3 regions of the Streptomyces sp. NPDC057302 genome follow, and region 1 is predicted to be linked to each of the others. Evidence: predicted binding sites of a transcription regulator. Region 1 holds the regulator's gene; each other region holds the start of a gene.

What was found. Region 1 encodes HrcA, which represses chaperone genes, less so after heat shock. Its sites were predicted from a motif close to TTNGCACTCNGNNNNNCNGAGTGCNAA; they were not measured.
Positions count from the first base shown of each region.
Region 2: groL (chaperonin GroEL) is a predicted target of HrcA. The motif match lies at 7,097-7,123, and genes of this name have one in related genera.
Region 3: groES (co-chaperone GroES) is a predicted target of HrcA. The motif match lies at 2,844-2,870, and genes of this name have one in related genera.

Region 1 is NZ_JBHUZJ010000006.1:54,079-63,623, reverse strand. It holds gene ACFUPX_RS06890 (SpoIIE family protein phosphatase) at 1-1,750, shown strand, start outside; gene hemW (radical SAM family heme chaperone HemW) at 1,814-3,046, shown strand; gene ACFUPX_RS06880 (DUF3097 domain-containing protein) at 3,248-4,072, opposite strand; gene ACFUPX_RS06875 (MBL fold metallo-hydrolase) at 4,107-4,850, opposite strand; gene hrcA (heat-inducible transcriptional repressor HrcA) at 5,050-6,066, shown strand; gene dnaJ (molecular chaperone DnaJ) at 6,067-7,203, shown strand; gene ACFUPX_RS06860 (nitronate monooxygenase) at 7,386-8,483, shown strand; gene ACFUPX_RS06855 (16S rRNA (uracil(1498)-N(3))-methyltransferase) at 8,480-9,238, shown strand; gene ACFUPX_RS06850 (VOC family protein) at 9,266-9,545, shown strand, end outside.
Region 2 is NZ_JBHUZJ010000018.1:71,026-80,570, forward strand. It holds gene ACFUPX_RS15990 (polysaccharide deacetylase family protein) at 136-891, shown strand; gene ACFUPX_RS15995 (hypothetical protein) at 895-1,119, opposite strand; gene ACFUPX_RS16000 (hypothetical protein) at 1,116-1,328, opposite strand; gene ACFUPX_RS16005 (Scr1 family TA system antitoxin-like transcriptional regulator) at 1,443-2,282, shown strand; gene ACFUPX_RS16010 (DUF397 domain-containing protein) at 2,266-2,472, shown strand; partial or broken gene ACFUPX_RS16015 (hypothetical protein) at 2,754-3,554, shown strand; gene ACFUPX_RS16020 (esterase/lipase family protein) at 4,000-5,244, shown strand; gene groL (chaperonin GroEL) at 5,344-6,969, opposite strand; gene ACFUPX_RS16030 (cold-shock protein) at 7,280-7,483, opposite strand; gene ACFUPX_RS16035 (MoaD/ThiS family protein) at 7,908-8,183, opposite strand; gene thrC (threonine synthase) at 8,285-9,545, opposite strand, start outside.
Region 3 is NZ_JBHUZJ010000011.1:66,554-76,098, forward strand. It holds gene ACFUPX_RS11240 (RNA polymerase sigma factor) at 1-186, shown strand, start outside; gene ACFUPX_RS11245 (methyltransferase domain-containing protein) at 275-1,483, opposite strand; gene ACFUPX_RS11250 (polysaccharide deacetylase family protein) at 1,575-2,528, shown strand; gene groES (co-chaperone GroES) at 3,014-3,322, shown strand; gene groL (chaperonin GroEL) at 3,449-5,071, shown strand; gene ACFUPX_RS11265 (SDR family NAD(P)-dependent oxidoreductase) at 5,234-6,007, opposite strand; gene ACFUPX_RS11270 (MOSC domain-containing protein) at 6,099-6,776, opposite strand; gene ACFUPX_RS11275 (LysR family transcriptional regulator) at 6,856-7,752, shown strand; gene ACFUPX_RS11280 (WhiB family transcriptional regulator) at 7,793-8,161, opposite strand; gene ACFUPX_RS11285 (response regulator transcription factor) at 8,551-9,162, shown strand; gene ACFUPX_RS11290 (sigma-70 family RNA polymerase sigma factor) at 9,429-9,545, shown strand, end outside.

The sequences.
Region 1 (9,545 bases):
GCCCGCGGCCGCGGGCATCACCGACCGTCTCGCGGACGACGCCGTGCTGCTGGTCAGCGAACTGGTCACGAACGCCGTCGTGCACGCGGGCACGACGGTCGAGCTGGTGTGCCGGCTCGACGAGGCGGGACTGGGGGAGAGTTGCGACACCCTGGTCATCGAGGTGTCCGACCACCACCCCGCCCGCGCGGTCCGCAGCGAGCCCACACCCCAGCCGCCCGGCACCCCCGAGTACGGCCGCGGTCTGCAGCTCGTCGCGACCCTCTCCGACTCCTGGGGCATCACCTACCGCACCGGCACCAAGGCCGTCTGGGCACGCCTCCCCGTGGGCGGCGGGCAGGCCGTCCAGGAGACGGAGCCGTACGCGAGCGAACAGGCGATGCAGCGCGGGCTGCGCACCGCCGAGATCCTCGCGCCGCTGCCCAGACGCGTCACGCACGACACGGAGTGGGTCAACCGGGGCGCGCTCACCTTCCTCGCCGAGGCCTCCGACCTGCTCGCCGGTCAGTTCGACGAGGACCTGGTGGCCGCCCTCGCCGGGCAGTTGCTCGTGCCCCGGCTCGCGGACTGGTGCGCGGTGTGGCTCGACGACGAGCCGGAGGTGGCACCGCGCGGCGCCGGGAACGGATCGCCGGGAACCCGGCTGGCCCGCGTCTGGCACACCAGCGAACTGCGCATAGACGAACTGCGCCGCAGCCTGGAGAAGGACCCGCCCCTGCTGCCCGAAGCCGTCGGCTCCGGCGCCGTCCCCGTGCCCTGGCCCGGCGAGGGACCGGCCGGCGACGCGACGGGCACGGCCCTGGCGTACCGCCTCATGGCGGGCGGGCGCGCGCTGGGCACCCTCGTCATCGGGCGGGCCGGGATGATGCGCTTCGCGGACGAAGTCACGGGCCTCATCGAGGACTTCAGCCGCCGCGTCGCCCTCGCCATCAGTGCCGCACGGCGCTATCAGCGCCAGGCCACCATCAGCCAGGTCCTCCAGCGCGGCCTGCTGCCGAGCTCCGTCGCGGAGATCCCCGGCATGCACAGCAGCGTGGTGTACGAGCCGCGCGACAAGGGCGGCCCCGGCGGCGACTTCTACGACGTGTTCCAGGCGGGCAAGGGCCGCTGGTGCTTCGCGCTCGGCGACGTACAGGGCAAGGGGGTCGAGGCGGCCGTCGTGATCGGCCTCGCCCGCCCGTGGCTGCGGCTGCTCGCCCGCGAGGGATACGAGGTCGCGGAGGTGCTCGACCGCCTCAACCAGCTCCTCCTGGACGACGCGACGGAGGCGGCGGACGCGGCGGCGGCGGTGGTCGCCGTCGCGGGCGGCCAGGGCCTGCCGCCCGACGGCGCCACGTCCCGCTTCCTCTCCCTCCTCTACGGAGAGCTGGTGCCCATGGACGACGGCGGCGTCCGCTGCACGATCGCGAGCGCCGGACACCCCCTGCCGCTGCTGCTCTCGCCCGACGGGAAAGTCCGGTCGGCAGCCGAGCCCCAGCTCCTGCTCGGGGTCGTCGACGACGCGACGTACATGAGCGAGACCTTCGAGCTGCGGACCGGCGACACACTCCTCTGCGTCACCGACGGGGTGACGGAGCGTCGCGCCGGACGGCACATGTTCGACGACGCCGACGGCCTCGCGGCGGCGTTCGCGAGCTGTGCGGGGCTCGACGCGAACCTGGTGGCGGAACGGATCAAGAGGATGGTGCACGCGTTCTCGGAGCGGCCGCCGGACGACGATCTGGCGGTGCTCGTGCTGCAGGCGCAGTAGCGGCTTCTAGCGCGGCCTCGTGCGCGGCGTCGGCTTCCTCCGCGGTGCGGGACAATCGAAGGTATGCCTTCCGCACTGCCCGATGGTGAGCCCATGCCCGAGGACGGCGCGCTGCCCGCGTCCGCCCTGCAGGGAGCGGGGGCCCGTCCGCTCGGCTTCTACCTCCACGTCCCGTACTGCGCCACGCGCTGCGGCTACTGCGACTTCAACACCTACACGGCGACCGAGCTGCGCGGCTCCGGCGGCGTGCTCGCCTCACGCGACAACTACGCGGACACCCTGATCGACGAGGTGCGCACGGCACGCAAGGTCCTGGGGGACGATCCGCGCCCCGTACGGACCGTCTTCGTCGGGGGCGGTACGCCGACACTGCTGCCCGCGGCCGACCTCGTCCGCATGCTGGGCGCTGTCCGGGAGGAGTTCGGGCTCGCGGACGACGCCGAGATCACCACGGAGGCGAACCCCGAGTCCGTCGATCCGGCCTACCTGAGCGAGCTGCGGGCCGGTGGCTTCAACCGGGTCTCCTTCGGGATGCAGAGCGCGAAGCAGCACGTACTGAAGGTGCTCGACCGTACGCACACGCCCGGCCGGCCCGAGCAGTGCGTGGCGGAGGCGCGGGCGGCGGGCTTCGAGCACGTCAACCTGGACCTCATCTACGGGACGCCGGGGGAGAGCGACGACGACTGGCGGGCCACCCTCGACGCGGCGATCGGCGCGGGCCCCGACCACGTCAGTGCCTACGCGCTGATCGTCGAGGAGGGCACGCAGCTGGCGCGGCGCATCCGGCGCGGCGAGGTGCCCATGACGGACGACGACGTCCACGCGGACCGGTACCTGATCGCCGACGAGGTCCTCGGGGCCGCGGGATTCTCCTGGTACGAGGTGTCCAACTGGGCCACGTCCGAGGCCGGGCGGTGCCTGCACAACGAGCTGTACTGGCGGGGTGCCGACTGGTGGGGGGCCGGGCCGGGGGCCCACAGCCATGTCGGGGGCGTGCGGTGGTGGAACGTCAAGCATCCCGGGGCGTACGCGGGGGCGCTGGCCGCCGGGCGCTCGCCGGGGGCCGGACGGGAGATCCTCGCCGCGGAGGACCGGCGGGTGGAGCGGATCCTGCTGGAGCTGCGGCTGCTCGAGGGGTGCCCGCTGACCCTGCTGCGGCCCGCGGGGCTTGACGCCGCGGGGCGAGCGCTCGCCGACGGGCTGCTTGAGGCGGGGCCCTACGGGGAGGGGCGGGCGGTTCTTACGCTGCGGGGGCGGTTGCTGGCGGATGCGGTGGTGCGGGACCTGGTGGACTGAGCGGCTGGGGGGGGCGGGTCGGCTGGGGTTCGGGCGGGCCCTGCGGGGCTCTCCCCAATCCCGCCCCTTCCCGAAACTGGGGCTCCGCCCCAGACCCCGGTCCTCAAACGCCGGACGGCTGGATATGGCTGCCCGGTCCGGGTGGGCAGCTGCGGGGCAATCGGGTGGGTGGGCGGGAAAGATCCGCCGCGAAGCGGTGGGCTAGGACCCGGATGCCGTGACGAAGTCGATCAGTTCCTCCACGCGGCCGAGGAGCTCCGGCTCCAGATCCCGGTAGCTGCGCACCGAGCCCAGGATCCGCTGCCACGCGGCCCCCGTGTTCGGGGGCCAGCCCAGCGCCTCGCAGACGCCCGTCTTCCAGTCCTGGCCGCGCGGGACGCGGGGCCACGCCTCGATGCCCACCGACGACGGCTTCACCGCCTCCCACACGTCGATATAGGGATGCCCCACCACCAGCGCCGAAGCGGAACCCACCTGCGCCGCGATCCTCGACTCCTTGGAGCCCGGCACCAAGTGGTCCACCAGGACGCCGAGCCGCGCGTCGGGGCCGGGGGAGAACTCCGCGACGATCGCCGGGAGGTCGTCGATGCCCTCCAGATACTCGACGACGACGCCCTCGATCCGCAGGTCGTCGCCCCACACCCGCTCCACGAGCTCCGCGTCGTGCCTGCCCTCGACGTAGATCCGCCCGGCGCGGGCGACCCGGGCCCGCGCTCCCGGCACGGCCACCGAACCCGACGCGGTACGCGTGGGACGTACCGGAGGAGCGGCGGCCGACGGGCGGACGAGCGTGACCGTCCTGCCCTCCAGGGCGAAGCCCCCGGGAGTCATCGGGAAGACGCGGTGCTTGCCGAAGCGGTCCTCCAGCGTCACCGTCGGACCCTGCGCCGTCTTCTCGCAGCGGATCACCGCCCCGCAGAAACCGGAGCCGAGCTCCTCCACCACGAGGTCCACCTCCGCGGCGACCTCCGGCACGGGCTTCGGCTTCTTCCACGGCGGGGTGAGGTCTGCGGAGTACTGGCGCATTTGGATGACGATAGGAGAAGGGGCGTACGACCGGCTACGACACGCCGAAGCGGGCCGCCAGTGTGGCGCGTTGCGCACGAACAAAAGCCGCATCCACCACCGCACCGTGCCCCGGCACGTACAGCGCGTCCTCCCCGCCGAGTTCGAGGAGCCGGTCGAGCGCCGCGGGCCACCGCGCGGGGACCGAGTCCGGGCCCGCCTGCGGTTCGCCCGACTCCTCGACCAGGTCCCCGCAGAAGACGATCTCCGGAGAGCCGTCCGTGCCGGGGACCAGGACCGCCAGGTCGTGGCCCGAGTGCCCGGGGCCCACGTTCGCGAGCAGGACCTGCACCCCGCCGCCCAGATCGAGCGTCCACTCCCCGCACACCGAGTGGTGCGGGCGGACGAGCAGATCGGCGGCCTCCGCCGCCGCGTCCGGGGCGACCCCGTGCCGGACGGCGTCGTCGCGCAGCTCGTCGCGGCCCCTCGCCAGGAGCGCGTCGAGGCCCACGGCGCCGTACACCTCCACGCCCGCGAACGCCGCGGCGCCCAGGACGTGGTCGAAGTGCGGGTGCGTCAGGGCGAGGTGGGTGACCCGCCGCCCTCCGCCGAGGATGCCGCGCGCCTGGGTGCGCAGCTCGGCCCCCTCGCGCAGGGTCGCCCCCGCCTCGATCATCAGCGCCGATTCGCCGCCGACGACCAGGCCCGCCGTACAGTCCCAGACCGGCAGGCGCCGCCGCCCCACGTGCGGCGCGAGCCGCTCCCAACCCGCCGCGTCCCATGCCAGTGCCACGTCCATAAGCCGACGCTAGCCCCGCACGGGCGGCTTGGCAGCCGCTGCCCCGCCCCTCGGACCGACATGGGAGGTCCGGCCCTTGCCGGGGCCGTACCTCACGGCCGTACACTGGGCGCGGTGGAGGCTGGCACTCGCCCCAGGTGAGTGCCAGGCGAGACATCAGGCAGACAGGATTCAGGGCAAAAGGTGGAGGTGTGCGCGGATGCTCAATGAACGCAGGCTCGAGGTGCTGCGCGCCATCGTCCACGACTATGTCGGCACCGAGGAGCCCGTCGGCTCCAAGGCGCTCACCGAGCGGCACAGCCTCGGGGTCTCACCGGCCACCGTCCGCAACGACATGGCGGCGCTTGAGGAGGAAGGGTTCATCGCCCAGCCTCATACGAGCGCGGGGCGCATCCCGACGGACAAGGGGTACCGCCTCTTCGTCGACCGGCTCGCCGGCGTCAAGCCGATGGCGGCGCCGGAGCGCAGGGCCATCCAGAACTTCCTCGACGGCGCCGTCGACCTCGACGACGTCGTGGCCCGCACGGTGCGGCTGCTCGCGCAGCTGACCCGGCAGGTCGCGGTCGTGCAGTATCCGTCCCTCACGCGTTCGACGGTGCGGCACGTGGAGCTGCTCTCGCTGGCCCCCGCCCGCCTGATGCTCGTACTGATCACGGACACCGGCCGGGTCGAGCAGCGCATGATCGACTGTCCCGCCCCGTTCGGCGAGACCTCGGTGGCGGATCTGCGGGCGCGGCTCAACAGCCGGGTCGCGGGCCGCCGCTTCGCGGACGTGCCGCAGCTGGTGCAGGACATGACGGAGTCCTTCGACGCGGAGGACCGGGGCACGGTCGCGACGGTGCTCTCCACACTCCTCGAAACCTTGGTCGAGGAGACCGAGGAGCGGCTGATGATCGGCGGAACGGCCAATCTCACCCGCTTCGGACATGACTTTCCCCTCACCATCAGGCCCGTCCTGGAGGCTCTTGAGGAGCAGGTCGTTCTGCTCAAGTTGCTTGGCGAGGCCACAGATTCGGGCATGACCGTACGGATCGGTCACGAGAACGCCCATGAGGGACTCAGCTCCACGTCCGTGGTCTCCGTCGGCTACGGTTCGGGCAGCGAGGCAGTAGCCAAACTCGGCGTGGTCGGCCCGACCCGCATGGACTATCCGGGAACGATGGGAGCAGTACGCGCAGTGGCACGTTACGTCGGACAGATCCTGGCGGAGTCGTAAGTGGCCACGGACTACTACGCCGTACTAGGCGTGCGCCGCGACGCTTCCCAGGACGAAATCAAGAAGGCCTTCAGAAGGCTGGCCCGTGAGCTTCACCCGGACGTGAATCCGGATCCGAAGACTCAGGAGCGCTTCAAGGAGATCAACGCCGCGTACGAGGTGTTGTCGGACCCGCAGAAGAAGCAGGTCTACGACCTCGGCGGCGACCCGCTGTCCCAGGCGGGCGGCGGCGGTGCGGGCGGTTTCGGAGCCGGTGGCTTCGGCAACTTCTCGGACATCATGGACGCGTTCTTCGGTACGGCGTCGCAGCGTGGCCCCCGGTCGCGCACGCGCCGCGGCCAGGACGCCATGATCCGGCTCGAGATCGACCTGGACGAGGCGGCCTTCGGGACCACCAAGGACATACAGGTCGACACGGCGGTCGTCTGTACGACCTGCAGCGGTGAAGGTGCCGCGCCGGGGACATCCGCTCAAACGTGTGACATGTGCCGCGGTCGCGGCGAGGTGTCGCAGGTCACGCGGTCCTTCCTCGGTCAGGTCATGACGTCGCGCCCGTGCCCGCAGTGCCAGGGTTTCGGCACGGTCGTGCCCACCCCCTGCCCGGAGTGCGCCGGCGACGGCCGCATCCGGTCGCGGCGGACGCTCACCGTGAAGATCCCCGCGGGTGTCGACAACGGCACGCGGATCCAGCTCGCGGGCGAAGGCGAGGTCGGCCCCGGCGGCGGCCCCGCCGGCGACCTGTACGTGGAGATCCACGAGCTGCCGCACGCCGTGTTCCAGCGGCGCGGGGACGATCTGCACTGCACGGTCACCATCCCGATGACGGCAGCGGCCCTGGGCACGAAGGTGCCCCTGGAGACGCTGGACGGCCTGGAAGAGGTCGACATCCGTCCGGGCACGCAGTCCGGCCAGTCGGTTCCGCTGCACGGCAGGGGCATCACGCACCTGCGGGGCGGCGGGCGAGGCGACCTCATCGTGCACGTCGAGGTCCTCACGCCGAGCAAGCTGGACGCGGAGCAGGAGCGGGTCCTGCGGGAGCTCGCGGTGCTGCGCGGCGAGGAGCGGCCCACGGGGCAGTTCCAGCCGGGACAGCAGGGTCTGTTCTCGCGTCTGAAGGACGCGTTCAACGGGCGGTAGCGCCTTGAGCAGTGCCTCTTTGCGCCCCCGGCAGCGGATACCCGCGCCGGGGGCGCTCTGCCGTCTTCGTCCGCCGGTCGCCGGTGGTTGCTCGCGCGGTTCCCCGCGCCCCCTCACGGGGCCCCGAGGGCCCTCGCGAGGCGCGATTCGGCCCCCCGCCCAGGGCATGGCACGATGCGTTCATGTCCACCGCACTGACCGATCTCTGCCGCCTACCGATCGTGCAGGCCCCCATGGCGGGCGGCGCCTCGTGCCCCCAGCTCGCCGCGGCCGTCTCCGAGGCAGGGGGGCTCGGATATCTCGCAGCCGGGTACAAAACCGCCGACGGGATGTACCAGGAGATCAAACAGCTGCGGGGGCTCACGAGCCGCCCGTTCGGCGTGAACCTCTTCATGCCGCAGCCCGAGTACGCGGACGCCGCCGCCGTCGACGTCTACCGCAACCAGCTCGCCGGTGAGGCCGCCTGGTACGAGACGCAGCTCGGCGACCCGGACAGCGGCCGTGACGACGGCTACGACGCCAAGCTCGCGATCCTCGTCGAGGACCCGGTGCCGCTGGTGTCGTTCACCTTCGGATGCCCCACCCGCGACGTCTTCGACGCCTTCGCCCGGGTCGGCACGATCACCGTGGCGACGGTCACCACGCCCGAAGAGGCGCAGACCGCCCAGTGGTCCGGCGCCGACGCCGTGTGCGTGCAGGGCATCGAGGCGGGCGGCCACCAGGGCACGCACCGCGACAACCCCGAGACGGACGGCGCCGGGCTCGGCCTCCTCTCGCTCATCGCGCAGGTGCGCGACACCGTGCAGATCCCGATCGTCGCGGCGGGCGGCCTGATGCGCGGCTCGCAGATCGCCGCGGTGCTCGCGGCGGGCGCCGACGCCGCGCAGCTCGGCACGGCCTTCCTGGTCTGCCCCGAGTCGGGCGCGAACGTCCTGCACAAGCAGGCCATGACCAACCCGCTGTTCACCCGCACCGAACTGACCCGCGCCTTCTCCGGCCGCCCCGCGCGGGGCCTGGTCAACCGCTTCATGCGCGAGCACGGTCCGTACGCCCCCGCCGCCTATCCCCAGATCCACCACCTCACCAGCGGCCTGCGCAAGGCCGCCGCCAAGGCCGGTGACGCGCAGGGCATGGCGCTGTGGGCGGGCCAGGGACACCGCATGTCGCGGGAGCTTCCCGCCGGGCAGCTCGTGGAGGTCCTCGCGGCCGAACTGGCCGACGCCAAGGCCGCGCTGGCGGCCGAAGGACAGCAGGGGACCCAGCCCGGGAGCCAGGCGTGACCGCACCCGTCTTCGTCGTCGAGACCTTCGAGACCTTCGAGAAGACCGCCGCGGGCGGCGCGGGACGCTACGTGCTCGACGGTCCCGAAGGGCGCCACGCCGTCTCCGTGAAGCGGCTGCACGCCGGTGAGGACGTCGTCCTGACCGACGGGGCCGGGCGCTGGGCCGACTGCGTGGTCCTGGACACCGAGGGCAAGGACCGGCTGATCCTGCGGATGGACTCCGTACGGGAAGAGACGCCCCAGGAGCCCCGGATCACCGTCGTGCAGGCGCTGCCCAAGGGCGACCGCGGCGAACTCGCCGTCGAGACCATGACGGAGACCGGCGTCGACGCGATCGTGCCCTGGTCCGCGTCGCGCTGCATCACGCAGTGGAAGGGCGAGCGCGGGCTCAAGGCACTCGGCAAGTGGCGTGCCACGGCGCGCGAGGCGGGCAAGCAGTCCCGCCGGGTGCGCTTCCCCGAGGTCGCGGAGGCCGCGTCCACCAAGCAGGTCGCCGCGCTGCTCGCCGAGGCCGACTTCGCCGCCGTCCTGCACGAGGAGGGCAGCGAGCCGCTGGCCACCGCCGAGCTTCCCGCCGCCGGGCACATCGTCCTCGTCGTCGGCCCCGAAGGCGGCGTTTCCCCGGACGAGCTCGCGGCGTTCGCGGGCAGCGGCGCCAAGCCGTACCGCCTGGGGCGTAGCGTGTTGCGTACGTCGACCGCGGGGACGGCGGCGGCCGCACTGCTCCTCGGGCGCACCGGCCGCTGGTCCTGAACCCCCGCGCCGGGTAAGGGGGATGCCGTGGAACTGGCCCAAGTGCGGCTGCTCGTATCGGACTTCAGCGCCTGCTATCACTTCTACGCCGGAATCCTCGGCCTCAAGCCGCAGTCCGGGGCGGTGGACGGACCGTACGAGAAATTCAGTCCGTCGACCGGCTCCGCGGGCATCGCGCTCCAGGACCGTTCGATGATGGCCCAACTCCTCGACGAACTGGAGGAGTCGGCGACCGGACACCGCTCACTGGTGGTACTGCGGGTCGACGACCTCGACGCGTACTGCGAGAAGATCGTCGAGCGGGGCG
Region 2 (9,545 bases), on a different contig from region 1:
CGGAGTTGTCCGCGAACTCCCCCGGAATTGTCCTTGATCGGTAACGGACGCATCCCTTTGCCGCCGCCTCTCGTCATGCTCTGTGGGTCGCAAGCGACCGGGGAACGGCGAGGAACAGTACGCAAAGGGGCGGACATGGCGCGGCACAGCGGTGGGCGGGGCTGGTACGGCAAGTTGGTCGGGGCCGCGCTCGGGGTGACGATCCTCGCCACCGGCGCATCGGTGTGGACCGCGCAGGCCGGCACATCGGACTCACCGGCAGCGAAGAAGCCGAGCGCCGTCAAGCCGGTCTCGAAGACGATCGCGCACGCCTCCGAGAACGGGAAGCGTGGCATCAACATCACCATCGACGACGGCCCCGACCCCAAATGGACCCCCCAAATGCTCGAACTGCTGCGGCAGTACGACGTGAAGGCCACCTTCTGCATGGTCGGCACGCAGGCCCAAGCCCACCCCGACGTCGTGAAGAAGGTCGTCGCGGACGGGCACCGCCTCTGCGACCACTCGATCTCGCACAACACCGGCATGGACAAGGAATCCAACGCCTACCAGTCCAAGCAGATCCTCGACGCCGAACGCATGATCACCAAGGCCTCCGGCGGCGTCCGCCCCATGTACTACCGCGCACCCGGCGGCGCCTTCACCCCCTACAGCCGCAAGCTCGCCGCCTCCCACGGCATGCGCCCCCTCGGCTGGAACGTCGACACGAAGGACTTCGAGCGCCCGGGTACGGACGCCATCATCGCCACCGTCGAGCGGGAACTGCCCAACGGGCCGACCCTCCTCTTCCACGACGCGGGCGGCGACCGCACCCAGACCGTCGAAGCCCTGCGCACGCTCCTGCCCCGCCTCAAGCAGCAGGGCTACACCTACGGCTTCCCGGTCCGCTGACCTTCACGGCAGCCGCCGCTCCCTGTTCAGCCGCCGCACCTTCTCCCGCAGCACTTCACCCGGCGGGGCCTGCCCGAGGGACTCCGGCGGGCAGTCCCACTCCCGGCCTCCGCCGAGCGGCCTGAGATGTACGAGGCCGCCCTCGCACCCCATGACCTGGCCGACGCTGCCGTCCCTGAAGTCCACCGCGTACGTCCCGGCTTCCGGGACCGTCGGGTCGCCGTTCACCGCGCGCCCTCCAGTACGACGGCCAGCCGCAGGGCGGTGTCGAGGTTGCAGCGCCCCAGCTCCACCAGGGGGAGGGCTCCTTCCGCCGCCGCCGTCAGCGGGTCCATCCGCAGCGAGGGCAGCGTGATCCCGGCCCTCTCCAGGCCCGCTCTCAACTGCCGTACGGCATCCTCCACCGCCCGCACCCGCTCCTCCGCCGTCAGCGCCATGACCTCCGCCTTTCACACACAGTGTTCTTGTTTCCTCACCCAGCGTGTCCGCTCCCGGCTAGCCTGAACAGCGACGGCGTCCCAACAACCCCTCGTGTTCTACCGGGAGTTGCCATGCCAGGACCGAAGGACCTCGACCCCTCATCGTCACCCCGCGCCCTACTCGGCGCGGAGCTGCGCCACGCCCGCGAACGGGCGGGACTGAGCCAGGAGGACCTGGGCGCACCCTTGTTCGTCAGCGGCTCGTTCATCGGCCAACTGGAGGCCGGGACACGGCGGATGCATCTGGAGTACGCGCGGCAGATAGACAGGCGCCTGGGCACAGAGGGCTTCTTTGAGCGCAACTGTGCGGCCATCGCGAAGTCGAAGTACCCGGATCACTTCGCTGAGGCCGCGGAGGCGGAATCGGTTGCTACGGGCATCCGGGAGTACGCCCCCCTGTTGATCCCGGGGTTGTTGCAGACAGAGGGGTACGCACGGGCCATGTTCCGGGGCGGGCGCCCGACAGCGACGCCGGACGCCATCGACGAGTTGGTGAAGGCCCGCCTGGAGCGAGCGCACATCCTGCGCGATCCAACAACACCGTTGTTGTGGGCGGTACTCGACGAGGCATCAATCCGCCGAATGGTCGGAGGCCCTGCAGTGATGGCCGAAGCCCTGCGCCACGTTGCCGCGCTCGGGCAACGCCACCGGGCGATCGTGCAGGTCATACCCTTCTCGGCTGGCGCCCACCCGATCACCCAAGGCTCCCTCAAGCTCATGACCTTTGAGGATGCACCTCCGCTCGCCTACGCAGAGGGTGTCGAAACCGGGCGCCTTGAGGACGACCCAGCCACAGTCGCACGGCAGACTCTGGCCTACGATTTGCTAGGGGCCAGCGCACTGTCACCACAAGATTCCCTGGCTCTGATCGAATCAGTGGCAGAGGATTACACCCATGAGGACCAGCCCTGAGTACGACCTGACTACCGCTACTTGGCACAAGTCCACGTACAGCGGCCCTGACGGCGGCAACTGCCTCGAAGTAAGCGACGGCCACCCCGAAATCGTCCCCGTCCGCGACTCCAAGAACCCCACCGGCCCGAAGCTCGTGTTCCGAGCCGTCAGCTGGTCCGCGTTCATCACGAACCTCAAGGTCAGCTAGCCCCGGAGCTCAAGCCACCAGCCGCGAGCCCTCTTTTCAAGGAACGGGAGGCGGGTCTCAACCCGCCCTCCCTCCCCTGGAGTTGGCACAGTCGATCACTTTCGGGCTTCGACTTGCCACGCAGTGTGACGACGCTCTAGCGTGCCCGCATAACGAACAGCCCCCGCCCGGTGCTAGCAACACCTGCGGGGGCTTAACCACCAAGATCGAAAGCAGTCGATCCGATGGCTAATACTCAGCTTAGTGCTGCCTCCGGCGCCGCGCACGCAGACCCGCATCCCATGGCCAGTCCGGGCTACGGAAAGCGTTCGGCGGTCGAACAACTCCCCCGCGCGAAGAACGACTTCACCCACCTCCCGCCCCGGGAGGGGGCAATCGCCGCGTACCTCGACCGGCTCCCCGACGGCGCGGACATCTCCGTAAAGACCCTGGCCAAGCACCTCCCGTACGGGCAATGCGCCCTCCGCACCGCCCTCAACAGGCTTCAGGACGCGGGCCACTTGCGGCGGGGCAGCGAACACGTACGCGGATCGGGCAGCGCCCGCTGGGTCACTCGAACGTGGTTTTCGCGCACCGCGCGGGACGACGCGTGGTGGACGAGGTTCACGCGCGGCGGCGTACCGGAGGCCGAGCCGGACAGACCCCGGCCCCCGACCCGCAGCCGGGCCCTGATCCTCCTGGCGGCGCTGGGCAGGACGGCCCCCGCACTGTCCCTCTCGTACGCGGACTGCGTAGCCCTGGAACCTCAACTCACCGAGTGGTTCGCCCGGGGCGCGACGGAGCCGGACATCCTCCGCGCCCTGACGGCAGGGCTCCCCACCCCGGTCCACAGCCCCGCCGCCCTCGTCCGCAGCCGCCTCACGACCAAGCTCCCCCCGGAGCCGGCGCCCCGCCCCGTCCTGCGCGTACTGGAATGCGGAAGATGCGGCACCCCCGGCCGTCCGGAGGCCCTGCCAGGCGGCACCTGCGGCCCGTGTCGAGGTGAACCAGGCATTCGGCGGCACACAGCTCTGCCTCCGGCCCAGGTCCGCACGCACGCGGCCGCAGCCCGCTCGGCAGCTCACCCTCGACGTGAAGGGACACAGGCGCGACCGTGCAGCTCACCCGCGCCAGAAGCGGGGCACGATGCAGGGGAGGAGGCGACGCCATGCCCCCCAACTCCGCTGCCCGATCCCGTGAACATCACCCTGGACACCGAAAAGCTCAAGGACTACACCGACTGATCCCAGCCCCTCCCCGGGGCGCCTTCGGGACATACTTCCCCGCCCTCAGCCACCAGATCTGACCGATTTGGGCACTGCCCCGGCCCACGCGTAACGCCCGTAACCGCCGCGCACCCTCTCGCCCCGGCCAGGGCCCCGGCACCCCCGTACGGCACAGGCGAAAGCGGCCAGCTTGCCGCTGTCCGAAAGGGTCCCGCCCACCCGGTGAATGACGGTGGCCGTCTTCCGGCACCCCCCGCGCGTACAGAGGATGGCACCTGCCCACCCGCCATCATCGAAGCCGCACAACCGGAGGGGACCCTTCATGACCGAGTACAGCGACACCGGCCAGCCCGACGAAGAGCAGATCGCCGAGGCTTTCGGGACCGCCGCCAACGTCACCCTGGCGCCCGGCCCGAGGACGGCCTCCGAGGCCGCTCCCACCCCCGACCAGGAGTGGGCGTTACCCGGCGGAAAGGCCTGGGTGTACCTCGCCAACTCCAAGCACGGGCTCTCCAAGCCGGTGATCCTCAGCGACGGCTTCAACAGCGGGCCGAGCGACCTGGACCTCTTGTGGGAGGGCCTTGAGCGCGGCCAGTACCCGTTCGTCAGCGAGCTGCGGCGGCGCGGCTACGACCTCGTCCTGCTCGGCTACGACGAGCGCAGCGCCTCGATCCTGGACAACGCCAAGGCGGCCAGGTCGGCGATCCAGGAGGCGATCGCGCGGCGCGTCGGCGACCACGCGCTGACCGTCGGCGGCTTCAGCATGGGCGGTCTGATCACGCGGTACGCGCTCGCCAAGATGGAGCACGAGAGCGTCGACCACGAGACGGCGGTCTACCTCTCCTACGACAGCCCGCACCGCGGCGCCTGGGTCCCCCTCGCGCTCCAGTCGTTCGCGCACTACATCCGGCGGCTCAACGCGGCCTTCTCGAACCAGATGAACAGCCCGGCCGCGCGCCAGCTCCTGTGGCAGCACATCTCCGAGTGGGACGACAGCCCCGAGACCGACAAGCAGCGCATCGAGTTCCTCGCCGAGCTGGAGCGGGTCGGCGGCTGGCCGCGGCGGCCGAGGAAGATCGCCGTTTCCAACGGCGTACGCACGGGCGTGGGCAACGGCATCGCCCCCGGCGAGCAGGCGTTCCACGGCAAGGGCCTGGCCATCACCGGCACCCACCTCTACACGCAGCGCACGGGCGCCGAGCAACTCGTCGCCCAGCTACGGGTGGTGACCCTGCGCAAGCCGCAGATCCGCACCTCGGGGATGCCCGAGATCGACGGCGCCCCCGGCGGCACCCTGGAGGGCTTCGGCATCCTCGCCGACGAGCTCGACAAGATCCCCGCGATCATCGGCCTCGGCTCGGAGGCGGAGATCCGCGAACACTGCTTCGTCCCCTCCGCGAGCGCGGTGGCCCTCCGGGACATCGACAGCCACGAGAAGCTGTACGACCCGTTCCCGGAGCAGTCCGAGGACAGCGAACTCGACGAGTACCTCTGCGCCTCCCACAACGAGGGCCACACCCTGGTGACGGAGGAACTCTCCACCTGGATCCTGGACCGCCTGCCGTAGCCGCACCGCTCGCCGCGCACAACGCCCGAGGGCGGCACCCCTTCGTGAGAAGGAGTGCCGCCCTCGGTACGTACGGGACGCAGATCAACCAGAGGTCGATCAGAAGTCCATGTCACCGCCCGGCATGCCGCCGCCGGCCGGGGCAGCGCCCGCCTTCTCCGGCTTGTCGGCGATGACGGCCTCGGTGGTGAGGAACAGCGCGGCGATGGACGCGGCGTTCTGCAGGGCAGAGCGCGTGACCTTCGCCGGGTCGAGGATGCCCTCGGCGATCATGTCGACGTACTCACCGGTCGCGGCGTTCAGGCCGTGGCCGACGGTCAGGTTGCGCACCTTCTCGACGACGACACCACCCTCAAGGCCGGCGTTGACCGCGATCTGCTTCAGCGGGGCCTCAAGGGCCAGCTTCACAGCGGCGGCACCGGTGGCCTCGTCGCCCTCGAGCTCAAGCTTCTCGAAGACAGCGGCGGCCTGGATGAGCGCCACGCCACCACCGGCGACGATGCCCTCTTCGACGGCGGCCTTCGCGTTGCGAACGGCGTCCTCGATGCGGTGCTTGCGCTCCTTGAGCTCGACCTCGGTCGCGGCACCGGCCTTGATGACCGCAACACCGCCGGCGAGCTTCGCCAGGCGCTCCTGCAGCTTCTCGCGGTCGTAGTCGCTGTCCGAGTTCTCGATCTCGGCGCGGATCTGGTTGACGCGACCCTGGACCTGGTCGCTCTCACCGGAGCCGTCGACGATCGTGGTCTCGTCCTTGGTGATGACGACCTTGCGGGCACGGCCGAGCAGGTCGAGACCGGCGTTCTCCAGCTTGAGGCCGACCTCCTCGGAGATGACGGTGCCACCGGTGAGGATGGCGATGTCGCCGAGCATGGCCTTGCGGCGGTCACCGAAGCCCGGAGCCTTGACGGCGACGGACTTGAAGGTGCCACGGATCTTGTTGACGACCAGGGTCGACAGGGCCTCGCCCTCGACGTCCTCGGCGATGATCAGCAGCGGCTTGCCGGACTGCATGACCTTCTCGAGGAGCGGAAGGAGGTCCTTCACGTTCGAGATCTTCGAGTTGACGATCAGGATGTACGGGTCGTCGAGCGACGCCTCCATACGCTCCATGTCGGTGGCGAAGTACGCCGAGATGTAGCCCTTGTCGAAGCGCATGCCCTCGGTGAGCTCAAGCTCGAGCCCGAAGGTCTGCGACTCCTCGACGGTGATGACGCCTTCCTTGCCGACCTTGTCCATCGCCTCGGCGATGAGCTCGCCGATCTGGGTGTCGGCGGCGGAGATGGAGGCCGTAGAAGCGATCTGCTCCTTGGTCTCCACGTCCTTGGCCTGCTCGAGCAGGGCGCCCGAGACGGCCTCGACGGCCTTCTCGATGCCACGCTTGAGGGCCATCGGGTTGGCACCGGCGGCTACGTTGCGAAGGCCCTCGCGGACCAGCGCCTGCGCCAGGACGGTCGCGGTCGTCGTGCCGTCACCGGCGACGTCGTCCGTCTTCTTCGCGACCTCCTTGACCAGCTCGGCGCCGATCTTCTCGTACGGGTCCTCGAGCTCGATCTCCTTGGCGATGGAAACACCATCGTTGGTGATCGTGGGGGCACCCCACTTCTTCTCGAGGACGACGTTGCGACCCTTGGGGCCCAGGGTCACCTTGACGGCGTCGGCGAGCTGGTTCATGCCGCGCTCGAGGCCGCGCCGTGCCTCCTCGTCGAACGCGATGATCTTGGCCATGTGAAGTGGTCCTCCCGGACAGGGGTGGCATGCTCCGGATCGCGCCAGTGCCCGCGACGGACGGCCTGCAAACCGTGTGGTTCCTTGCCCCACCCGGCCTGCGGGCCTCACTGACCCGACCCAAGTTCTGTCACTCTCACTCGGAGAGTGCTAACGCCAATGATTAGCACTCGACCCCTGCGAGTGCAAGCGCCTCTCACGGATCCCAGACGTACGAGGGGCCCGCGTCCCAAACGTACGAGGGGCCCGCACCCCTGTCGGGATGCGGGCCCTTCGTCACTCGCTAAGTCGCTGGCCGATCGCGCCGAGATCAGACGGCGAGCTTGACCATGTCCGCCTGCGGACCCTTCTGGCCCTGCGAGATCTCGAACTCAACTCGCTGACCTTCTTCAAGGGTGCGGTAGCCGTCCATCTGAATCGCGCTGTAGTGGACGAAAACATCCGCACCACCGTCGACCGCGATGAAGCCGTACCCCTTCTCCGCGTTGAACCACTTGACGGTGCCCTGAGCCATGCCTAACTCCCCTATTACTGGCCCTTGCACGGATCCGCACTTCGCGGACCCGGGTCAGACCTCACCCCCCCAATGGGTTGTGGAGGCGTGCGCCGGAACGCGTCGACCGCGGCTGAATGTATCTGTCCAACTGCCCTCTGCAACAGGTCAATCGGACGAGAATTCTGGGCACGCCTGATCGGTGATAAGCGGAGGTTTTACCGGAGTTCAGGGCAAGTCGGGCCAGGCAAATGCCGCGAGAAGGGCAAATGGGCAGTTCACTTTGGCTACTTCTTGTCGCCCTCAGGGCGACTTCGTATATGCGCTCGGCACAAACGGGGAAGCTCGCTTCCCAACTGTACCGCGCTCAACCACATGGAATTGCCCCCTCCACTTCTCTCGCGGAGGGGGCAACAAGGATTACGCAGGGTATTTCCTTAAAGGATCAACCACCGGCGACGGCAGGAATGATGGAGATCCCCGCGCCGTCCGGCGTCGCGGTCTCCAGGCCCTGCTCGAAGCGGACGTCGTCGTCGTTCACGTACACGTTCACGAAGCGCCGCAGCTTGCCCTGGTCGTCCAGGACGCGGGCCGCGATACCGGCGTGGTTCTTCTCCAGGTCGGCGATGACCTCGGAGAGATTCGCACCCTCGGCGGCGACCTCGGACTGACCGCCGGTGTAGGTGCGGAGAATGGTGGGGATGCGGACCTTGACGCTCATGGATTCACCTCGGGTTGTGCGGGCCCCTTGAGGGGCGCGGGGAACTGCGCGACCAGCCACGACGGTCCGCAGACGGAAAGAAGGCTCAGACCCTACGGCGGCTAACCGGCGAGACCGGCGGAGCGAAACGCGTCAAGGCTCGGCTTGATGGTCGCGGTGGCCTGCGAGGTCTCGGCGACAGCGTCAAGCGTCTTGAGGCCGTCACCGGTGTTCAGCACGACCGTGGTGAGCGAGGGATCAATGAGCCCCGCCTCGATCAGCTTCTTGGTGACGCCCACCGTCACACCCCCGGCGGTCTCCGCGAAGATGCCCTCGGTCCGCGCCAGAAGCTTGATCGCGTCGACGACCTGCTCGTCGTTCACGTCCTCCACCGCACCGCCCGTCCGGCGCGCGATGTCCAGGACGTACGGCCCGTCGGCCGGGTTGCCGATGGCCAGGGACTTGGCGATCGTGTCCGGCTTCTGCGGGCGCACGACGTCGTGCCCGGCCTTGAAGGCGGTCGACACCGGCGAACAGCCCTCGGCCTGCGCGCCGAAGATCTTGTACGGCTTGTCCTCCACGAGCCCCAGCTTGATGAGCTCCTTCAGACCCTTGTCGATCTTCGTGAGCTGCGAGCCCGACGCGATCGGGATGACCAGCTGGTCGGGCAGCTGCCAGCCGAGCTGCTCGCAGATCTCGTACGCGAGGGTCTTGGAACCCTCGCCGTAGTACGGCCGCAGGTTCACGTTGACGAAGCCCCAGCCCTCGCCCAGCGGGTCGCCGATGAGCTCGGAGCAGAAGCGGTTCACGTCGTCGTAGTTGCCCTCGATGCCGACGAGCTCACCGCCGTAGACCGCGGCCATGACGACCTTGCCCTGCTCCAGGTCGTGCGGGATGAACACGCAGGAGCGGAAGCCGGCACGGGCGGCGGCCGCGCCCACGGCGCCGGCGAGGTTGCCGGTGGAGGAGCAGGAGAGGGTGGTGAAGCCGAAGGCGCGCGCCGCCTCGATGGCCTGCGCGACGACCCGGTCCTTGAAGGAGTGGGTCGGGTTGCCGGAGTCGTCCTTGACGAACAACTTGCCCTGCTCGACACCGAGTTCACGGGCGAGGTTGTCGGCCTTGACGAGCTTGGTCCAGCCGGGGTTGATGTTCGGCTTCTCGGCCACGTTCGCCGGGACGGGCAGCAGGGGCGCGTAACGCCAGATGTTGTCGGGGCCGGACTCGATCTGCTTCCGGAGCGCCTCGGGGTCACCGGTCGGCAGGTCGTACGCGACTTCGAGCGGGCCGAAACAGGCCTCGCAGGCGAAGATCGGGCCGAGCGCGTAGAGCTCACCGCACTCGCGGCAGGAAAGGCCCGATGCGGGGCCGAGATCCACGGAACCG
Region 3 (9,545 bases), on a different contig from region 1:
GCCTCTGAACCTGCCCTGAAGGGCTATCACTTGCTGCCGAGTGTGCGGGGTGACGTGCTGCTGCGGCTCGGTCGGGTGGCGGAGGCGCGGGAGGAGTTCGAGCGGGCGGCGGGGCTCACGCGCAATGGGCGGGAGCGGGAGTTGTTGCTGGGGCGGGCTGAATCCTGTAGCCCGTCCGGCGATTGAGGACGAACTCGGCGAAGCCGGTGATGACGGCAGGCAAGGCCCCGGCGCAGCCGGTTTTCGGGAAGGGGCGGGGTTGGGGAAAAGAAAGTCAGTTCCCCACCACCGGCCGCCCGATCAGCATCGTCGGCGCCCCCGCCACCCGGGTCAGGAAAACGGTGGCCGAGTTCTTGCCCTGGGGCTTCACCTTGCGGCGCAGTTCCTCCGGTTCCACCGCGGAGCCCCGCTTCTTCACCGTCAGGATCCCGACCTCCCGCTCCCGCAGCACCGCCTTCAACTTCTTCACCCCGAAGGGCAGTTGATCGGTGATCTCGTACGCCACCGCGTACGGAGTCGCGTGCAGCGCGTCGGAGGTGACGTACGCGATGGTCTCGTCGATCAGTCCGCCCTCCACCCGCGCGGCCACCTCCGCCACCAGATGCGCCCGGATGACGGCGCCGTCCGGCTCGTACAGATAGCGCCCCACCGCCCGCACCGCCGGATCCGGCAGCATCGCGTCGAGCGAGGACCACAGGGACGCGCCCGACGGCAGCAGCGTCGCGCGATGCGACGACGGGGTGTCCGTGCCGAACCACAGCACGGCCTCCTTCACGTCACCGCCGTCCGAGATCCACTCCGCCGCGGCCTCGGCGGGCACCGCCTCGTGCGGAATGCCGGGAGCGATCTTCAGCGCCGCGTGCGGAGCCTTGCGGGCGGCCCGGACGGCCCAGGAGAGGGGCGGGGAGTACGCCTCGGGGTCGAAGATGCGGCCCCGGCCGCCACGCCGCGCCGGGTCCACGAAGACGGCGTCGTACGCGGCCGTGTCGACCTCGGTGACATCGGCCTCGCGCACCTCGATGAGGTCGGCGAGTCCCAGCGCGTCCGCGTTCGCGCGCGCCACCGCGCAGGTCAGCGGGTCGCGGTCGACGGCGAGGACGGCGATACCGGCCCGCGCGAGGGCGATCGCGTCGCCGCCGATGCCACAGCAGAGATCGGCCACGCTGCGCACGCCGAGGGACTTGAAGCTCTCGGCGCGGTGCACGGCCACGCTCGTGCGCGTCGCCTGCTCGACGCCGTTCGGCGTGAAGAACATCCGCCCCGCGTCCGGCCCACCGAACTTCGCCACCGCCCGCCGCCGCAGCCGCGCCTGCGCGAGCACCGCCGTGACCAGCTCCGCCGGGTGCTCGCGGCGCAGACGGGTGGCGACGGCCAGCTCCCGGGCCGGATCGGCCTCGCGCACCTCGTCGAGATCGAGCAGGGACCGGCCTTCGGCGGTGAGCAGCGCGGCGAAGGAGGTCAGGGCGGTGTCGAGGTCGTTCACCCGGCCCATTGTGGGCCAGTCGGTGGATGGTGCGCGCCCGGCGGCGGTGTCGGCCCGTCCGCAGGGCCGTGAGCTGCAAAGATCCGGCGCCATGCAACTAGTACGACAAAACGACAAATTCGGGGCGAGACGGAAGGGTCAGGTCCCGGCGTGGGGCAGGGCGCGGGGGCGGGTGCGGGCCGCGGCGGCCGTGCTCACCGTCGCCGCGATCGCCTCGGGCTGTGCGTCGGGCTCCGACGGCGGGGTCAATCCCGCCCCCGGCCAGCAGCGCCTGGACGCGCCGCCCGCCCGCGCCCTCGACACCTACGCCCAGAAACTCCGCGTCGCCGAGGTCGCCCGCGCCGCCGCCGCGAAGCGCTGGGGCCTGGCGAAGACCCCGCTGACCGCGCCGCTGCCGCCGGCCCAGAAGCCGCGGATCACCACCCGCAAGGGGTTCGAGGTCAAGGGGCAGGCGAGTCTGCCGCCCGTCTTCACGACCGTCCCGACCAAGAAGAAGATCGTCTTCCTGACCATCGACGACGGCGCCGAGAAGGACCCCGCGCTGCTCAAGATGATGAGCGAGCTGAAGATCCCGTACACCGCGTTCCTCAGTGACTACCTGGTCAAGGAGGACTACGGCTACTTCAAGAAGATGCAGTCCCGCGGTGTCACGCTGAACAACCACACCCTCAACCACCGCTATCTGCCGGGGCTTTCGTACGAGGGGCAGCGCCGCGAGATCTGCGGCATGCAGAACACCATCCAGAAGCGCTACGGCAAGCGGCCCGAACTCTTCCGCCCGCCGTACGGCAACTACAACGTGGACTCGCTGCGCGCCGCCAAGTCCTGCGGCATCAAGGCGGTCCCGCTGTGGGCGTCCGAGGCCTTCCCCAACCGCATGGACTGGCGGGAGTGGGACCGGGACCTGCATCCCGGCGACATCATCCTCACGCACTTCCGGGGGCGCGAGGACTGGAAGGGCACGATGCCCGACATGATCCGCAAGGTCATGAAGACGGTCACCGACAAGGGGTACGCGGTGGCCAGGCTGGAGGACTACCTGTGACCGGGCGGGCGCGGGCGCACCGCTACTTCGCCGCGGCCCTCGCGGCGGGCGTGCTCGCGCCCGCGCTGCTCACCGGGTGCGCACAGTCGGTCGATCCGATCGAACGCCTGGGCCGCAAGGCCGCCGAGAAGGTCCCGCCGAGGAAACCGGGGGCCTCGCCGAGCTGCGCGCCCCCCGCGGGAGCGCCGGAAACCGGGCGGCGCATGGCTACGGGGACGCAGTCGCCGCCTGCCGGGAACCGCTGCCCGGAGGGGCGTGAGGCCGGGCTCGTGCCCCCGAAAAGCGCTCCACCCGGATAAGACCCGCGTCAGCGAATTAGCAGTCCGCTTGACCGAGTGCTAATCGTCGTCCTAGTCTCGGGCTTGGCACTCACCACTGGAGAGTGCCAACAGCGACGGGCAGGTCCGGCACCCGCGACGACGGATCCACCTGGTCGCCACCCCAGACTGTTAACCCCGTAGATCTCCGAAGGGGGAGACCGGATCGTGACGACCGCCAGCTCCAAGGTTGCCATTAAGCCGCTCGAGGACCGCATTGTGGTCCAGCCGCTCGACGCCGAGCAGACCACGGCCTCCGGCCTGGTCATTCCGGACACCGCGAAGGAGAAGCCCCAGGAGGGTGCTGTCCTCGCCGTGGGCCCGGGGCGCTTCGAGAACGGCGAGCGCCTGCCGCTCGACGTGAAGGTCGGCGACGTCGTGCTGTACAGCAAGTACGGCGGCACCGAGGTGAAGTACAACGGCGACGAGTACCTCGTCCTCTCGGCTCGCGACGTCCTCGCGATCGTCGAGAAGTAATTCACCGCTTCACCCGCTTCACCAGTTTTACTTTTTTGAGCTGCGCCCCTGGTCACCCCGCTGATTGCCGGGCGGCGAGGGGCGCAGCTCGTTAAACCCGAGTTTCGAGAGGGCTGAACCGCTCCCATGGCGAAGATCCTGAAGTTCGACGAGGACGCCCGTCGCGCCCTCGAGCGCGGCGTCAACAAGCTTGCCGACACGGTCAAGGTGACGATCGGCCCCCGCGGCCGCAACGTCGTCATCGACAAGAAGTTCGGCGCCCCCACCATCACCAACGACGGCGTCACCATCGCCCGTGAGGTCGAGGTCGAGGACCCGTACGAGAACCTCGGCGCGCAGCTCGTCAAGGAGGTGGCGACCAAGACCAACGACATCGCGGGTGACGGCACCACCACCGCGACGGTCCTCGCCCAGGCCCTGGTCAAGGAAGGCCTGCGCAACGTAGCCGCCGGCGCCTCCCCGGCCGCCCTGAAGAAGGGCATCGACGCCGCCGTCAAGGCCGTGTCCGAGGAGCTCCTCGCGACCGCGCGCCCGATCGACGACAAGGCCGACATCGCGGCCGTCGCCGGTCTGTCCGCCCAGGACCCGCAGGTCGGCGAGCTCATCGCCGAGGCGATGGACAAGGTCGGCAAGGACGGTGTCATCACCGTCGAGGAGTCCAACACCTTCGGCCTGGAGCTGGACTTCACCGAGGGCATGGCCTTCGACAAGGGCTACCTGTCCCCGTACATGGTGTCCGACCAGGAGCGTATGGAGGCCGTCCTCGACGACCCGTACATCCTGATCCACCAGGGCAAGATCTCCTCCATCCAGGACCTCCTGCCGCTGCTCGAGAAGGTCATCCAGACCAACGCCTCGAAGCCGCTCCTGATCATCGCCGAGGACGTCGAGGGCGAGGCCCTTTCGACCCTGGTCGTGAACAAGATCCGTGGCACCTTCAACGCCGTCGCGGTGAAGGCCCCCGGCTTCGGCGACCGCCGCAAGGCCATGCTCGGTGACCTCGCCACCCTCACCGGTGCCACCGTCATCGCCGAAGAGGTCGGCCTCAAGCTCGACCAGGTCGGCCTCGACGTGCTCGGCACCGCGCGCCGCGTGACCATCACCAAGGACGACACCACCGTCGTGGACGGCGGCGGCGACGCCTCCGAGGTCGCGGGCCGCGTCAACCAGATCAAGGCCGAGATCGAGTCCACGGACTCGGACTGGGACCGCGAGAAGCTGCAGGAGCGCCTGGCGAAGCTCGCCGGTGGCGTCTGCGTGATCAAGGTCGGCGCTGCCACCGAGGTCGAGCTCAAGGAGAAGAAGCACCGTCTGGAGGACGCCATCTCCGCGACCCGCGCCGCGGTCGAGGAGGGCATCGTCTCCGGTGGTGGCTCCGCTCTGGTGCACGCCGTCAAGGTTCTCGAGGGCAACCTCGGCAAGGAGGGCGACGAGGCCACCGGTGTCGCCGTCGTCCGCCGCGCCGCCGTCGAGCCGCTGCGCTGGATCGCCGAGAACGCCGGCCTCGAGGGCTACGTCATCACCTCGAAGGTCGCCGAGCTCGACAAGGGCTTCGGCTTCAACGCCGCGACCGGTGAGTACGGCGACCTGGTCAAGGCCGGCGTCATCGACCCGGTCAAGGTGACGCGCTCCGCGCTGGAGAACGCCGCGTCCATCGCCTCGCTGCTCCTGACGACCGAGACCCTGGTCGTCGAGAAGCCGGCCGAGGACGAGGCTGACGCCGGTCACGGGCACGGTCACTCTCACTGACCCGTCGCTCCGATGAGCTGAACGAGGCCCGGTGCCCCCGCTTGGGGGCGCCGGGCCTCGGTGCGTTCTCGGATGCGCGTCTGCCGGGTTGCGCGCCGTCGCCGACCGCGGGGCGTGGTCCGTCCTCGCGCAGTTCCCCGGGCCCCTTACGGGGCGCTCTTCTTACTGCGGGCCGTACTTGCGTCCCGTACGTGACGTCACCCCGCCGAGCAGCGCCCTCGGGGTCACTTTCACCACGCCCATCAGCGCCTTGTAGCGCGGGTCCGGGATGGACAGGGTTTTGCCGCGTGCCAGGTCGGCGATCGCCGCCGCGACCAGCTTGTCCGCGTCGAGCCACATCCACTTGGGGATGTTGGACGTCCCCATCCCGGCGCGCTCGTGGAACTCGGTGCGTACGAATCCGGGGCACAGGGCCATCAGCCGCACCCCGGAGCCGGCCAGATCCTTCGCCGCGCCCTGCGTGAACTGCACGACCCACGCCTTCGACGCGCCGTACGTCCCGCGCGGCACGAACGCGGCCACCGAAGCGACGTTGACGACGCCCCCGCGACCGCGCTCCCGCATCGACTCCGTCGCCGCCGACGTGAGGCGGAGCACCGCCTCGCAGTGCACCTTGAGCATCGTCAGCTCGTCCTCGATCGACACCTCCAGGTACTGGCCCTTGTTGCCGAACCCGGCGTTGTTCACCAGGAGGTCGACCGGATTCCTGCGGTCCGCGAGCCGCTTCTCGACGGCGGCGATCCCGTCGTCCGTCGCGAGGTCCGCGGTGAGGACCTCCGCCTCGATGCCGTGCCGGTCGTGCAGTTCGGTCGCCTGCTCCCGCAGCCGCTCGGTGTTGCGTGCCACCAGGATCAGGTTGTGGCCGTCACCGGCGAGCCGCCGGGCGAAGGCCGCGCCGATACCGGCGGTCGATCCCGTAATCAGAGCCGTAGTCATGCACCAAGGCTAGTGAGATCCGGGGCCCCTTGTGTCGCCCGGACGGCCTCTTGACCTGCTGACCCTTCAAGTCGCCGGGCCCGCAAGCCAGTTACGACACCTGCGAGCCGTACTTCCGCGCGTACGTACGGGCCGTCTCGGTCAACTCCGAGTGGAGCGCGTCCCCGGCGGCGAGCAGACTCGGCAGCAGATGCTTCTCCGTCGTGACGGCCCTGAACTGGAGGGCGACGGTGATGTCGTGCTCCGGGCGGTGCACGATCTCGACCGGGTCGCCGCCCCGGATCTCACCCGGCTCGATCACCCGCAGATAGGCGCCGGGAGCGCCCTGCTGCGTGAAGCGTTTGACCCACCTCTTCTCGCCGAGATGCCCCTGGAACGTCTGGCAGGGAATGCGGCCCGACGTCACCTCCAGGAGCAGATCGGGGCCGACGCGCCAGCGCTCGCCGATCTTCGCGCCGTTCACGTCGAGGCCCGACGTCGTGAGGTTCTCGCCGAAGGAGCCGTTGGCCAGTGTGCGGCCGAGCAGGCGCTCCCACGCGTCGAGGTCCTCGCGAGCGAAGGCGTACACCGCCTGGTCGTCCCCGCCGTGGTGGCGCAGGTCGCAGACCTCGTCCCCGGCGACCCCGCTCCCGGCGACACCCTTCGCGCCGGGAGCCGCCACCCGTACGGCCCCCTCGGCGGGCTGCTTGTCGATGCCCGTGCCACCCGCGGGCGCGTCGGTGTACTCCACGGCTTTGAACCGGCCCAGATTCACGGAAAGAAGCTTCATGGCGGAAGGCTAGGCGAGCCCGCTCAAAGCGTCGACGCATTATTGGGCGTTTGATCCAAGTGTCCCTTATGCTTGATCCATGATCGAGGCCCGTCATCTCCGCGTCCTGCGTGCGGTCGCCGCCACCGGCTCCTTCTCGGCCGCCGCGCGCGAGCTCGGCTGCACCCAGCCGGCCGTCAGCCAGCAGATGAAGGCGCTCGAAACCTCCGTCGGCACGCCACTGCTGATCCGTACGGGCCGCGAGATGCGCCTCACCCAGGCGGGCGAGTCCCTGGTCCGGCACGCCGCCGGGATCCTGGCGGGACTGACCGCCGCCGAGGAGGAGGTCGCCGCCATCGCGGGCCTGCGGGCGGGCCGCGTACGCCTCGTCTCCTTCCCCAGCGGCAGCTCGACGCTGGTGCCGAGCGCGCTGGCCGCCCTGCGCGCCGCGCACCCCGGCACCCGGGTCTCGCTCGTGGACGCCGAGCCGCCGCGCTCGGTCGAGATGCTCCGCGAGGGCGACTGCGACGTGGCGCTCGCCTTCCGGTACGACGGCGCGTCGGCCGCCGAGGAGTGGGACGACCTGGTCGTGCGCCCGCTGCTCGCCGACCGGCTCGTCGGCCTCGTGCCCGAGGGCCACCGGCTCGCCAAGGCGGAGTCGGTCGCCATCGGGGAACTGGCCGACGAGCCGTGGATCGCGGGCTGTCCGCGCTGTCGCAGGCAGCTGGTCGAGGTCTGCGAGGGGGCCGGTTTCGTGCCCCGCATCGACTTCGCGACCGATGACTACCCGGCCGTGATCGGCCTGGTCGGCGCAGGACTGGGGGTCGCGGTGCTGCCCGAGCTCGCCATCGAGTCCGTACGCCCCAAAGGTGCACGCACAGTGACGGTGGAGCCTGCCGTCCAGCGTGAAATCGTCGCGCTCACCCTGCCGGATCTGGCGCAGGTGCCCGCCGTGGCGGCCACGCTGGACCACCTCGCGCGGGCCGCGCAGCGCTGAGCGCTCGCGAAGAAACGTTCCTTCAGTTCTGTCGTTTCCTTCAGTGCCGCGTGACCATGCCGCCGCTCGATGCGGCGGCCGCGGCTGAGGCCGCAGCCGACACCGACGGCGTGGATGTCGTGACGAGGCGGTTGCGGGCGCGGCCCATGAGTTCCTCGCGCTCGTCCTCGGTGAGTCCGCCCCACACGCCGTACGGCTCCCGTACCGCGAGGGCGTGAGCGGCGCACTCCGCGCGCACCGGGCACCGCATGCAGACCTCCTTGGCGGAGTTCTCACGGGCGCTGCGTGCCGCGCCCCGCTCGCCCTCGGGGTGGAAGAAGAGCGAGCTGTCGACCCCCCTGCAGGCGGCGAGGAGCTGCCAGTCCCAGAGATCTGCGTTCGGTCCGGGAAGGCGGGAGAAATCTGCCATTGCTTGTCTCCTGGTAGCCGTTCTGCGCGGATACGGTGCCCACGACCGTACATCTACTGTCTAAGGAGATGAAAATATGACTCATTGGAAAATCTAGCCACAGACACCAGCAAAAGGAAGGGAAAGGGGCTAAATGGGGCATGGGTTGTGATGAAAGGTTGAGGGTCTCTTGCGCTGCCTGCTCTGTGTCCGCGCCCTCACGTAGAGTGCCGAACGTGGCCGACCGCCCCGTAACTCTTTCGGGTGACCGTCGTTGAGAGTGCGAGGCGGTTGAAAGAACAAGCGCTCGGGCAGATGTCCGAGAGCGTCAACCGCACAGGTGACGAATATGTACCAGCCTGGAGGCTCAAGGTGACGCGCAGCAGCTGTGAGAGCCGCGGAGGACAGTCATGACATCCGTCCTCGTCTGCGACGACTCCCCGCTTGCCCGAGAGGCGCTCCGCCGAGCGGTCGCGACCGTGCCCGGCGTCGAGCGCGTGACGACAGCGGCCAACGGCGAGGAAGTCCTCCGCCGCTGGGGCGCCGACCGCTCGGACCTGATTCTGATGGACGTACGCATGCCCGGTCTGGGCGGCGTCGAGACGGTCCGGCGGCTGCTGTCCGCCGACCCCGGTGCGCGCATCATCATGCTCACCGTGGCCGAGGACCTGGACGGTGTCGCGCTCGCGGTCGCCGCCGGTGCCCGGGGCTATCTGCACAAGGACGCCTCGCGCGCCGAACTGCGGGCGACCGTCACGCAGGCGCTCGCGGACCCGACGTGGCGACTGGCTCCGCGCAGACTGCGCTCGGCCGAGATGGGCGCGGCGCCCACGCTCACCGCGCGGGAGATCCAGGTGCTCGAGGGCATGAGCCACGGCCGGTCCAACGCCGAGATCGGACGTGAGCTTTTTCTCTCCGAGGACACGGTCAAGACCCACGCCAGGCGGCTCTTCAAGAAGCTCGGCGCCTCGGACCGGGCGCACGCCGTGGCGCTCGGTTTCCGCTGGGGCCTGGTCCGATAGGTGTGCCGCCGTGCGAGCACGGCGAGCCCCGCCCGCCGTGCGGTGGGCGGGGCGACGGGCGCCCGTCGCGCCCTCTCCCGGGAGCGGTTGCCGTTGCTTCGCCGCCGATGCCGCATCCTTGAGGTGTGGAGTTCCTCGGGGACAGGTCGGTCGAGCGGGAGGGGAGGGCGCACGAGATGAGTTCCGGCGCACCTGCTCATAACGCTTCGGTGCACAACTACGGACGTGGTGCCACGGATCAATCGGCGCCAAGGCACCATGGACCGATGCGCGATGACAAGACGACGGTGATCGGTGCCCTCGTCCTTCACGCGGTCGAGGGTGACGAGCAGGCGACGCACGATCTCCTGGCTCATGTGCACCCCTTGGCGCTGCGGTACTGC